Linked DNA regions of Ketobacter sp. MCCC 1A13808. The protein of the gene in region 2 interacts with the protein of the main gene of each other region in a pairwise test. Links are inferred from orthologs where the notes say so. Each region holds a gene or a part of one and is shown on either strand. Other genes may lie near its edges. The genes, in order: mobA and FT643_RS21315.

Region 1 (6,683 bases), on a different replicon or contig from region 2:
ACACGCTCAAGCTGCTGCGCAGCAGTCCGCTGGTTATCGCTTTCGCGCAAACCGGTTCTGGCGTAGGTCTGTATTGGGCCTGAGCTGATTTTCATGTGTGCATATCATTCGCGAACATTACTGAAACCCGATTAGTATAGCCTCTGTTTACCGGGTGTTAAACGTCGAAACACGGGATTCAATAAGGTGAAGTTTGCCACGGGGCCGAGCCGTAACCCGACAACACTAATTAGGTAAGCTTCGTTTAGTGAGGGCCGTGACTACCGAGCTTAGGGTTTTACTAATTTAAGCCCACAAACGCAAATAAAAATGCACCCAACGCCAACCGGTAAATTACGAACGGCAGCATGCCAATACTTTCCACCAACCTCATAAAAACGTGGATACACAAAAAAGCGCTTACCGCAGAAGCAACGACACCCAGGGCCATAATATCCCAGGGCACCGGGCTATGACCGCCCGCCAGCTTTACGGTTTCCAGGGAGCCGGCGGCCACAATTATCGGGATCGACAACAACATGGAAAATCGCGCAGACGCTACCCGGCTAAAGCCGAGGAACAGTGCCGCTGTGATTGTTATGCCACTGCGGGAGGTTCCTGGAATCAAAGCCAGAGCTTGCGCACAACCAATGAGAAACGCAAAATTCCAGGTGATCTTTTCGACGCTTAATTCACCTTTGCCCGCTTTATCCGATGCCCACAATAACAATCCAAAAAACACCGTCGTACAAGCTATAACGAAACTGGAGCGCAGGTGATCTTCAATAAAATCACTGAATAGACCACCAAAAATCACCGCCGGCACAGTTGCGATTCCCACCGCTAACGCGAGATGCATATCCTGATTCATTTTGCGACTGGTGACCGAATCCCAACTGCCCACCACCATCCGCTTAAGATCCACATAAAAATAAACGACCACCGCAAGCAGCGTGCCCAGATGCACAGCTACGTCGAATGCCTGCCCCTGGTCAGGCCACCCCAGAATCTGGGAAGGCAGAATCAGATGAGCAGAACTGGAAACGGGAAGAAACTCCGTCAAGCCTTGGATAACAGCAAGCACCAGTGCTTGAAATACATTGTCCATTCGTTATTCCTTTGCAGTAATGATATAACCGTTGGCAAACTCAGCAGGCATTCGCTTGGGTTTACCTGAATCTATAGCAACACACACCCATTTAGTATAACCGCGCAATACCGTCACTCCATCCGCAGGCCGAACCAGCTGATAGCGGCGAACCAGCGACAGTTTTTTGTCGTTTTCCATGATCCAGGTACCCATCACCAGACGGTCACCGCAAAAGGTAGCGGCCAGATAATCCACCTCATGGCGATGTGCCACCATTGCCCTGTTGAGCTCGGTGTATTTTTCCCAGTTCAGGCCTAACGCTTGTGAGTGCCCCCAAGCGGCTTCTTCGAGCCAGCTCACGTACACCACGTTATTGGTATGCCCCATAATATCGATATGTTCATCTTTCACTTCGATTTCGCGCACATAGGTGGGCGTTCCATAATCCCAGCTCAGGCCGTCGATGTCAGATGGTTTCATACATTGTCCTGTTATTTTCCTGGTGGCATCGGCTTTGCGGCCACATTATTACGCAGGTAAACCGGCACCACCTGCGTCGCGTCTACCGTATGACCTTGCCGCCATTGCGTTTGAGCCAGACATAAAAGATCCGTTGCGTGCGGTAACATCGCGGCATCGGTCTTCACAGGCAGGCTACCGGTTGACTCTATTTGTTGCTGATAGATCCAGCCGCCACCCACACCATAAGCAGGCACTGCCAAGGTACCCGGTTGCACCTGGTGCGGCACACAAACCTGTTCCTCGCCCACTGCAATGACGTCACCGAACCCGGATACGTGAAAACATCCCCAATACACCTCCCCCATACGGGCATCCAGCGCTGCCATGATGGATTTCCAGCCATGCACCCGATAGCCCTGATGCGCCAATACGGCGAGAGTTGAAATCGGCACTACCGGCAGATCAGCGCCCAATGCCAACCCTTGCACCACACCAGCGGCAATACGCAGACCGGTGAACGAGCCGGGGCCCCGCGCAAACGCTATGGCATCCAGTTGTTTCAGGCTGATCCCTGCATCGCTAAGCAGCCCGTCCACCATCGGCAACACCCACTCTGCATGCTTGCGTGGTTCATCAGTATAGCGGTGGCGTGTTTCAGACCCGTAACTCAATGCGACCGAGCACGCGTCTGACGAAGTATCAATAGCCAATATTGAGCCTTCGGCAGCCTGCGTCGTGTTATGCATATTGATCTGGGTCCTGGCTTGTGGCATGGAAGAATCAAAAATTCGTCGACTGATTCAGAAGCTGCGCATTATCTCAGGTTTCGACATAGCTGAAAAACCCTGATTAGGTATTTACGCCATTAATCTGGTGCGCTTCGAGAAACGCTATCGCTTCTGCTAAGGATTCCACTCTGGCCATATCCGGTAACGCAGCAAGGAAGCGGCCTCCGTAGGCTTTACGCAACAGCCGACGATCCCCCACCACCACCAGCCCATCATCGTCCGGTGCCCGCAGCAAACGCCCTACTCCCTGGCGCAGACGCGTAATGGCCTGGGGCACGGCGAAATCATTAAACCAATGACGCTGCTGCTGGCGGGCCATATGCCGCCACGCCAAATTCATCAAATCATCCGGTGGTGAAAAAGGTAGCTTATCAATTGCCACGCATCGCAACGCAGGCCCCTGAATATCGATTCCCTCCCAGAAGCTTCCGGTCGCCAACAACAGGCTATTCTGATCCTGTCGGAATTGCTGCAACAATTGCTGCCGGTTGGATTCCGGTTCGTACACCAGGATGGTCCGCTCGGTTCTACCCCGCAGCAGCTCAGCGCAAACCTGCAACGCCTTATGGCTTGAGAACAACAACAACATGCCACCTTGCACTTGAGTGGCCAGCTCCAGCAAGGTATCTGTCCAGGCAGAATAGAAGTGCTCATTTGCAGGATCCGGCAACGATTCCGGCACCCAAAGCCGGGCCTGTTTGCGATAATCCATGGCGCCCTTAAACCGGTACTCATCCATCTCCGGCAACATAAGCGACCGCTTTACGAAATCAAATTTATCGCCCACTGCCAGGGTCGCGGACAGAAACACCCAGCTGATATGAGATGTTCGCAACCCTGTGAAAGGTGTATTTAATCGTGCCGCCAATACCCGCATCCAGTTTCCTGAGCGCTCGCAATAGAGCAAACCAGACTCTTCAATGGTACGGCTTAGCATCGATACCCACAAAGTGAGTTGGGCGAGGTACTCTTTGATATTGGCCACAGACCCCTGAATGTGTTCCAGGTACTGTTGTAGGGGCCGCATGATATCAAGCAGAGGTTGCACACTGCGTGAGGACACCGCCAACAAATCCTGGCTCTCGAAGGCCGGCGACAATTGGGTTTCAATTTGTTGCCAAACCCGCCCCAACTGGTCCAGTCGCTGCGTCAACTCACTAAACAGGCGGAGCTCATCGCCCAACTGACGGCGCAACTTGGTCAACCAGCGTTGCAAACGGTAACCGTCAATCATTTCCATATTGTGGCGCACCAGCATATCCGGTAACTGATGGGCTTCATCCACGATCACCGCAGCTGCTTCTGGTAACAACGCCCCCAAACCTTTATCAAATAGTTGCTGATCGCTGAGCAGCAAACTGTGATTAATCAGCAGTAACTCTGATTCAGCCGCTTTACTGCGAGCACGCTGGAAAAAGCAATGGTCGAACCAGGCGCAGGCTTTACCCAGACAGTGATCGGCGCTGACACTGATGAGCCGTCGTAGCGGCGTTAGTTTTTCCTGCGCAGCGGGGGGTAGAGTTTGTAAATCCCCACTGCGGGTCTGCAGCCGCCATTGGTTTATGTGATCCCAAACCTCCAATAGCAAGGGATGGCCGGTCTCCAGGGATTGCTGGATTTTATGATTACACAAATAATTGTCACAGCCTTTCAAAACCTGCATCGATTTTGACTGTGGTAACATGAGTTGCAGTTTCTGATACTCCCCCCACCACAAGTGGTCCTGTAACGTCCGGTTGCCTACCGATAGAATTATTTTGTCGGGAGAGGTCATTGCCGCCAACAGATAGCCCAGGGTTTTACCGGTGCCGGTGGGGGCCTCGATCAGCATGGAACGTCGTTCTGAAATCGCTCGCTCTACCTGCTGTGATAACCCAAGTTGTTCTTCGCGTGATTGGTATCCCGGCCAGAGCTGCGCAAGCTCACCTGCCTCGGACAATAACTTTGTTACCAGAGAGGAATCAGCGGATCGGTGGGGGTTCATGGCAACTCAGTTATAATCGGAAATCAAAACAGATTGAACGGGAATGTACCACACTCGGAGTCAACAATGGCAAAAACGGTTCATCCTGCGGTGAGCGCAATTATACTGGCAGGAGGAGAAGGACGGAGGATGGGTGGCGAGGATAAAGGCTGGCTGGACCTGAATGGTGTACCGTTAATCCGGCATGTTATTGATCGAGTCCGACCCCAGGTGAGCGACATCGTCATCAGCGCCAACCGCAACCTGCAACGCTACCACAGCTTGCCGTTTCCTATTATTCAGGACAGCACGCCCTACCTGGGGCCGTTGGGTGGAATTGCTGCCTGCCTGAAACACATTACAACGGAATACGCTCTTGTTATTCCCACCGATGCCCCGCTCGTTCCACAGGATTTGGTGACACAGCTTTATAACCACGCGCCTGCGCCTCTGGTGCTTTGCCGCGACTCGGAACGCTTGCAACCCTTGTTCGGGCTGTATCACCGCTCTCTTGCAGACTCGATAGATCAATTTCTCTTGCGGGGTGAGCGTAAGTTAGGGCTGTGGTGTAAACAACATCACCCGCTGATTGTCACCATTGGTGACAATCAGGTGTTTACAAACCTGAATTCCCCTGAAGATATCGCAAAATTTGAGAAAAATTGTCACAACTGAAGGTTAACAGCCATTCCATTGTTACCAACCTTGCTGAGTTGGCAAAAAAAAGCCCCTGAAAGGGGCTTTTTATAACGCAAAAAATCAGTCTGAAAACTGATTATGCTTTTTTAGGACGACCACGAGTTGATTTCTTGGCTGCAGTCCGCTTAGCAGGCGCTTTTTTCGCAGCTGTTTTCTTGGCTGGACCACGCTTCTTAGCAGGTGCTTTTTTCGCTGCTGGACGCTTGGCCGGAGTCGTTTTTTTCGCTACACGCTTCTTGGCTACGCGTCTTTTTGGCTTGGCAGCTGCTTTTTTCGCGATTGCTTTCTTCTTAGCAGCGGCTTTTTTCGCTGCCGCTTTTGCTTTCGCCGTTTCTTTCTTCTCTTTCGCCTTCACTTTCTTGGCATCAGCCGTTGAACGGGCTTTCTTCCAGCGTGCTTCGAAGGCTGCAATTGCCTTACTCATGTCTGCATCAGCACGTGCCGCCAACGAATCAGCAAAATCTTTGATCGTTGAGGCAGCTTTTTGCTCTGCTTCAGCGATTGAGGCTTCAACTTTAGCAACGGTGCTTGCAACTTTGGCGTTACGCAGTGCTTCGCGCTTCGCTTTCAGCTGCTCTGCCGCTTTAGCCGAGGCTCGTTTTGCAGATTCTGCAGAACGCTGTGCCATTTTAGTACCGGCTTTTTTAGCTGCATTGGTTTTGGCCTGGGCATCTTTCTTAGCTGCCGCGGCTTTCTTGGTTAGGTCATTTACTTCAGTTTGGGCTTTAGTTAATGCTGCCTCTGCTTTTTCAAGCATCGGGTTAGCAGAAACTGCTGCTGCTTTTGGTGCTGCTTTGCGTGCAGGACGCTTTTTAGCAGCCGCTCTTTTTGCTCTTGCCATGATTCTGTCTCCTCAGCTATGGCATATTTCGGACACACACATTTAGTACTACTTGTAAATGTGCTTAAGAAAAAGTAGCACAAAAAAAATGCATGTGATACATACACATGGCAATATTATTTAATAATTAATTTATTTCCAGCTTTAACCCCCCTTTTTTTAAAAAATCCCCCACTTTTTTTCAATTTCATTCAATTTTCATCGGCTTTTTAATCTTTCGGCACTGACAATATTCTTTTTTATGCTTTTCCGGCCGGGTAACTTTTTGAGTTTAATTATTCTGTTTCAGGAAACGCCAGCCAATTGAGCATTCCGTTTTTTAATTTTTGCGGGTGGCCGATGAAGTTTCCAGAGCAATAATTCAATCCGAGACAATTCAATCTGAGCTTTTGTAAAACCACGAAGTCCAATCTTGAAGCTCGCTTTAAATTATAATTTCTGGCGCGTCTTCGCCACCTTGTTCCAACGTAAATAAGCCCTTATAAATCCAAATCTGGACAAAAAAAAAGACACCTCAAGGTGTCTTTTCCTCTGCTCCGATCTGGTAACAATTTATCGGAATAACTGAATCCGGACTATTTAATCGAAGCCATGACTGCTGCCGTGATGTCTTCCACCGATCCAACACCCTCTACCCGACTGTATTTTGTGTTTGCAGTGCCCTCAGCCGCCAGATTTTTATAAAAATCCACAAGCGGTGCTGTTTGACTGTGATAAACATCCAGGCGCTTACGGACAGTGTCTTCTTTATCGTCGTCCCGCTGCACTAAGTCTTCCCCGGTAGCATCGTCTTTGCCTTCAACCTTAGGCGGATTATAAGTGACATGATAAACACGTCCTGAGCCCGGATGAACGCGGCGA
Region 2 (6,667 bases):
AACAAAACCTTGCCGATAAGGATTAAACTGGGTTCATCAGAGCAAATATTAACCAAGCACCATTTGTGTAACCTATCGAAAGGACGCGGCTATTGCGGGTGGCCAAACTCGAAGCAAAACCTAGAGATGGCAAAGGATATGTAAAACACCCCACTTAAAGTTGAGGTTCCGGCATGATCAAGTTCATAGAAACACACCTGAAGAAGAAAAAAATACTAGCCCGGGCAGCATTACCCAAAAGCGTCGTTTACGTCAGCCGGGAAGAGATACAGAAAAAGTTATCCGCTTATTCTCCTGCTGGCGGCAAGCGTGCCAATTTCACCGGCCCCGCTCTGGATAAGAAAGAATTCGAAGGTGCTGTATAGCACCTTCACTTTTGCATGCTCTGATCACTTGAATGGGTTACCAAGCCTTTTCCAATACGGCCATGGCGTCGCTCAGATCGACCTCCATCGGATTCATGATTATCGAACCATCGTCCAGGGCCATCTCCGCAATCCGTGCCAACTGGTCGCGAGACACCTTACCGGTTTCTGATAACCTACGTGGTAACTTGCAACGTAAATAAAGTTCATCGCGAATATCACATAACGTCTCGATGGTTTTTGCAGGCCGTTTGGCAGCCGGTGTCGCCGCATAAACATCCGCTCCGGCTAACGGCAGCAGCAACTCACCAATCACGTCTCCGCGTGATTCCAGATTGTATTCCAGAACATAAGGCAGAAATAAATTCATGCAAAGACCGTGGGGTAAATGACACAATGCCCCCAGAGAGTGCCCCAGTGAATGAACCAGCCCCACCATTGAATTGGAAAACGCGATTCCCGCCATGGTTGAAGCCTGCGCCAATTCAAGGCGAGCATCCGCGTTGTCCGGTTTATCCAGAACCGCAATCAGATTTTCACTCACCTTTTTTATCGCCGACATGGCATAGGCATCACTGATCGGATTGCTGGCCAGTCCGGTAATGGATTCGATTGCATGAGTCATTGCATCCATTGCCGTCATTGCCGTGATATGCGGTGGCAATGTTAACGTCATGCGTGGATCCAGAATGGCGGCATTAGGCAGTAAAAAATACGACGTGAACGGTAACTTTACGCCCTGCTCCAAATCCGAAATAACCGCGACCAGTGTCACTTCAGAGCCGGTACCGGCGGTGGTAGGCACGACAAAAAACGGTTTTAGCGGTTTAGTCAAAACACCCACGCCTGAAAATTCACTCAAGTCTGTACTATTCTCAGAGACCAGAATATTAACCCCTTTACTGGTGTCAATAACGGATCCACCCCCCACCGCGATAATCGAATCGCAATGCTGATCACGGTAAATCTTTGCAATGTCTTTCACCACCTGGGTGGAAGAATCTGGAGGTACGTCATCGTAAATCTCGATAATATCCATGCCGCTTTCAGCAAAGGCATTAAGCACGTGATCGATTAAACCCGCCCCGCGTACGCCTTTATCTGTGATAATCATGGGCCGGGTCGCGGCCAGGGTACGAAGCTCGTGAGGAATATGTTCCAGCGCGGCATTACCCGCAACTATTTTTACCGGACAGAAAAATTCGTAATACGCCTTAGACATTGTTTTTACCCTTTACCAGGTTTTTAACCAATTGCTTATAGATTCGACCGCCTGCAGACAGTTTCTGCCCCAACGTTATATCGGGATAACGTTTTAGTGCGCGCTGCGCGATTAACTTCGGCAGTATTAAACTTTCCATGCGGTTTAAACAGCGGACCAATTTCATTGCATGTGCTATTTCCCCGTCGACTAGCAAACGGTCATTTGCAAATGCCTGCGCGGTGCCTTCTTGAAAAGACAGCACTAAAAACGCATGGGTGAGGTGTTTGAATTTTAACGACGTGTCGGAAGGAAGTTCAGATTCACTGCCCAGATATTTTAGATTGCTTTCCCCCACTTTTTGCATAACAAAACACGGCCCGGAAGGCAGCGCACGCATGTCAAATACAAAGCCTGCGGGCAGACGTGCTACTTCTTTCTGTATACGCTCATCAACTTGGCTGGACGCTTCCAGAGCGCGACCGATCACCTCCATCATTAATGCAACATAGGGTTTTTTCAAAGAACCGAGATTCAGTGAGGCAAGCGGCGTCACGCCCTCATTTATCAAACGATGTTGATTCATCAATATTTACTTCTTTATTAGTTTTATAGCGTCGTCTATGCGACGGTGTAGTCGAATCTTTATCCTAATTGTCTAATTCTGGGCCGTCCACACGGGACCACGACAAAATGGCCATGACTGACAAGTCAGTCACAAAATTTAACTCAACTGCTTCAAATCGGCCTGAGTAAGTCAAAAACGGGGTTAATATCGGAGTCGGGCATCTAATTGATCGACCGCTTCACTCCACACCGAATCGTCTTCAATTGCGCTTTTCAAAAACTGCGACTGAGAGTCGTTCCAGAACGGCGCCTGATCTATCGACACACCATCCGAGACGGCTTTGTGATGAGCGATGAACTCGTCAACCTGTTCCGGCTCGTGCGGTAAACCCAACTGTTTGAAAAGGCTGCACATCGAGTAATAAACTGAGTCCATAATCTGTCTCCCTAATTGTTAAAGGCCTTTCCATCGTGCTCTTTTTCAAGCACCTTGACCAGTTTAAGGTTAGATCGATTCGACATATCAGGTTGATAAAACAGCGGCCGACAGAACTTAACGCACGGGCTGGCGCTGGTGCTAATGTCAGCGCTCTGGTGATGAGGCATAATGCCTGGATCGCAGACAATAACTAACCGAACCCTAGATCTAAACAGGTGTAAAAAGATGTCAGAACTAAAACAACAATTCGAAGATGCCGTTAAATTCGTGCAATCCGGTGACGGGGATTTCAAGCCCGAAAATGATCTGAAACTGCAGTTTTATGCATTATATAAACAAGCGACCGAAGGGGATGTAAAAGGTAAAAAGCCCGGACTCACCAACTTCGTCGGCAGGGCAAAATATTCAGCCTGGGAAGCTGTAAAAGGACTGTCTGCCGATCAGGCTATGCAGTCCTATATCGACAAGTTGGCGAAATATAGATAGAACCCCGGTGCGGGTTCCAGTACGCCGGCTTAACTAAAGCTTTCATAGGGGATAAACCTCACCATATCCCCTTTTCCAACCGTGGTGTTAATAGCAATTTCGACCAGACCATTACCCCAACTTGCGGAGGACAACACGCCGGAGCTTTGATTGGGATAAATTTCTGCGTGCACACCGTTATCACCCGGTACTAATCGCGCGCGCAAGTACTCTTGCCTGCGCCCCGGTTTATTAATACTGAATGCAGCCGGAACCGACATGGAAAGAGGGGCATAATTATCTGCCCCCTGAGCTTTTAGCAGCCAGGGTCGACACAGAAGACAGAATGTGACGAATACCGCTGCCGGATTGCCAGGCAAACCCAAAAAGGGCGTTCCTGCCACACGTCCATAGGTGAATGGCTTTCCGGGCTTGATCGCCAGATGCCAAAAGGCCAGATCACCCGATTGCTGAAGTGCACTTTTGACATGATCTGCATCCCCTACCGATACACCGCCACTACTAATAATAACATCCGCCTCCGTGGCACGCTTCAACGCTCGCAGAGTATCTTGTAAATCATCTGCGACAATGCCCAGGTCCAAAATTTCCAGACCCAGATTTTCCAGTAATCCAATCAGGGTAAAGCGATTAGAATTGTAAATCTGTCCGGCTTGCAGTGGCTGTCCGGGCTCAATTAATTCGTCGCCCGTCGACATTATTGCCACCCGTAATTTTTTATACACTTTGACCGAGTCGACGCCAATTGAAGCCAACAGCCCCAGCTCCTGTGGCCGTAAACGCTTACCTTGCTTTAATACCCTTTGATCGAGCGCAATATCCTGCCCCTGAGGTCTCACATTTTGGGCTTTCTGTGGTGGCTCCAGTATCTGCAGCAGCGGCCCTTCATCCCCGTTTTCCGTCACCACCGTTTCTTCCTGCATCACCACCGTATCCGCATAAATAGGCAACTCTGCACCGGTAAATATGCGGGCCGCCGTACCGGCTTGCAGCGGTGCACTGACCGCGCCTGCAGTAATACGTTGTATAACGGGAAGGGGTTTGTCTGCTGCGTAATCCTGGAACCGGAAGCAATAACCGTCCATCGCACTATTGGGTGCAGGAGGTACGTCTACAGTGGAGTGAACATCCTGTGCCAACACGCGCCCCAGAGCCTGGGTCAGCGCTATGGTTTCTATGGCCCGATCCACCTGGGCATCCGCCAACAGCTTTTCTAAGGCTAGATCAACCGGCATTAAACCGGGGCGACTTTGAGTTTGATTCACTTTATTTGAACCTGCTCGTTCTGTCTCTCTCAACCACGCGTCTCGCAATCCGCAGCCACCAGATCACGATGCACCGTAATCAGTTTGACAAAATTACAGGGCTTATGGCGCGCATCCAACTGCTGTTTAATAATGCCATCCCAAGCGGTACGACAGGCGTTAGTGGAACCGGGGATACAAAACACGGCAGTGTGGTTGGCTAATCCGCCAACCGCCCGCGACTGGATTGTAGAGGTGCCAATATCGTTATAGGAAATCTGACGGAATAGTTCACCGAAACCTTCAATTTGCTTATCAAACAAAGGCAACATCGCCTCTGGCGTAGAATCCCGGCCCGAGAACCCGGTCCCCCCTGTAATTAAAATGACTTCCACTTCGGTTGAGGCAATCCATTGTGACGCAATGGCGCGCACTTTATAAATATCATCGGTGGTGATTTTCTTTTCGACCAGCTCATGACCGGCGGCAATCAAGCTTTCTACCAGAAGATTGCCGGAGGTATCGGTGTCTTCATCGCGGGTATCCGATACAGTTAAAACGGCTATTTTCAATGACATAAATTCTTCAGATGCACTCACGTTATTCCACCTTAGTAATTCGATTGCTTAACCCGGTACGACTTGCCCTGCAACAGGATCAGCCGCCGGTCATATTCATAAAGCGTACGATCTGGGGTTCGTCTTCCAAATCAAAATAATGACGCTCAGGCTTCAGATCCATAGCCTTAATAATGGCTTGTTTTAATATCTCGTCATCGTCCGTGCTGCGCACAACCGATCGCAAATCCACAGAGTGTTCATTACCGAGGCACAATAATAAGCGCCCTTCCGCGGTCACGCGAACCCGATTGCAATCACCACAAAAGTTATGACTGTGGGGAGAAATAAAACCCACTTTCGAGCGGCTGTCAGCAAAGCCATAGTAGCGCGCTGGACCACCACTGTTTTCGATGCGGGTTTGCAATGGATAGCGTTGCTCGATGATTTTTCGCACCTCTGCGGAGGGCATAAAACATTCTTTGCGACCGTGTTCGGATATCGCCCCCAAAGGCATCTCCTCAATAAAGGTGATGTCCAGATGACGTTCACGGGCGTATTCCACAAGGGGCAGTATTTCATCGTCATTCCTGCCCTTCAAAATCACGGTATTAATTTTAATGGAGTCGAACCCCTGCTCCGAGGCCGCATCGATCCCGGCCAACACGCGCTTCAGGTCCCCGGTGCGGGTAAGCTGCCGAAATTTTTCCGGGTCCAGGCTATCCAGGCTGACATTGATCCGGCGTACGCCGTACTCGTGCAGGGGTTTGGCCATCACGGGCAATTGTGATCCATTGGTTGTCAGCACCAGGTGTTGCAAATCGTTCAGTGAACCCAGATGCTTCACCAGGGTTAAAACATCACGCCGAATTAAAGGCTCTCCACCGGTCAGGCGGATTTTCCTGACGCCCAAATCAACGAAGGCTTTTCCGATGCGATAAAGTTCTTCCAATGTCAGGATTTGTTGGCGGGGCAGGAAGGTCATCTCTTCAGCCATGCAATAGACACAGCGAAAATCACATCGGTCGGTGACCGATATGCGAACATAGTCCACTTTACGTCCGAATTTATCGACTAATACACGGCTATTCATCGTATTGCTTGGCCTTTTGCCATTCCTGTTCCATTTGACCCAATGAGGCATCATCCAGGCTAATGCTCTGATCTTTCAATGATTTCTCCAGTAAACGAAATCGCTTTTCGAACTTGTGATTGGCTTGAATCATGACCATATCCGGATCCAGCTTATAATGCCGGGCCAGATTGACGCAACAAAACATCAGATCACCCAACTCATCCGCAATCTTCGCCACCGGAGCGCAGGCTCTTACTTCGACCGCCAATTCCCGGATTTCTTCCTCTAGCTTATCCATTACCAATTGTGGATCTTGCCAATCAAACCCTTTCTTGGCGACCACTGACTGAATTTTGTGGGCACGTTTCACGGGTGCCATACCGCCCGGTACGGTATCCAGCAACGATTCCCCCAGTTGTTTCTTCTCCGCTTTTTCCTGATGTTTAATCGCTTCCCAGCTGGCTTTTATGGTGTGCTCTTCGATCTGTTGACCGGAATGGATTTTGCTCTCCAACGTGCCGGCAGGGAATACATGGGGATGACGCCGCACCAGCTTGTTTTCCAGTTCCTGCATCACTTCATCGAAATTAAAGTAGCCCTGCTCTTCCGCCATCTGGCCATAAAACACCACCTGAAAAAACAGATCACCCAATTCTTCTTTCAGATGCGCAAAATCATCGCGGGCAATGGTGTCCGCCACTTCGTAGGCTTCTTCGATGGTGAAGGGAGCGAT

The links.
Region 1: the proteins of FT643_RS21315 (region 2) and mobA interact in binary tests that used the Escherichia coli proteins (3 or more experiments, as listed by UniProt). The link is inferred for Ketobacter sp. MCCC 1A13808 from one-to-one orthologs.

The regions. Positions count from the first base shown.
Region 1 is NZ_VRKW01000005.1:56,340-63,022, reverse strand. The notes cover bases 3,313-6,163. They hold mobA (molybdenum cofactor guanylyltransferase MobA), read left to right. Parts: upstream 3,313-4,369; coding sequence 4,370-4,957; downstream 4,958-6,163. Other genes in these bases: FT643_RS11460 (hypothetical protein), read right to left, coding at 5,058-5,822; FT643_RS11470 (ATP-dependent DNA helicase), read right to left, coding at 3,313-4,303. In the rest of the region: FT643_RS11490 (hypothetical protein), read right to left, coding at 1-95; FT643_RS11485 (undecaprenyl-diphosphate phosphatase), read right to left, coding at 281-1,087; FT643_RS11480 (acyl-CoA thioesterase), read right to left, coding at 1,091-1,525; tRNA (adenosine(37)-N6)-threonylcarbamoyltransferase complex dimerization subunit type 1 TsaB, read right to left, coding at 1,561-2,277; more of FT643_RS11470, read right to left, coding at 2,381-3,312; adk (adenylate kinase), read right to left, coding at 6,398-6,683. UniProt on the Escherichia coli protein: Transfers a GMP moiety from GTP to Mo-molybdopterin (Mo-MPT) cofactor (Moco or molybdenum cofactor) to form Mo-molybdopterin guanine dinucleotide (Mo-MGD) cofactor.
Region 2 is NZ_VRKW01000020.1:21,786-28,452, forward strand. Bases 2,191-5,025 are described here. They hold FT643_RS21315 (molybdopterin molybdotransferase MoeA), read right to left. Parts: upstream 4,294-5,025; coding sequence 3,088-4,293; downstream 2,191-3,087. Other genes in these bases: FT643_RS21305 (DUF2789 family protein), read right to left, coding at 2,336-2,569; FT643_RS21310 (acyl-CoA-binding protein), read left to right, coding at 2,798-3,058; moaB (molybdenum cofactor biosynthesis protein B), read right to left, coding at 4,353-4,880; moaA (GTP 3',8-cyclase MoaA), read right to left, coding at 4,960-5,025. Also shown: FT643_RS21290 (hypothetical protein), read left to right, coding at 174-365; FT643_RS21295 (iron-containing alcohol dehydrogenase), read right to left, coding at 403-1,587; FT643_RS21300 (hypothetical protein), read right to left, coding at 1,580-2,152; more of moaA, read right to left, coding at 5,026-5,952; mazG (nucleoside triphosphate pyrophosphohydrolase), read right to left, coding at 5,945-6,667. UniProt on the Escherichia coli protein: Catalyzes the insertion of molybdate into adenylated molybdopterin with the concomitant release of AMP.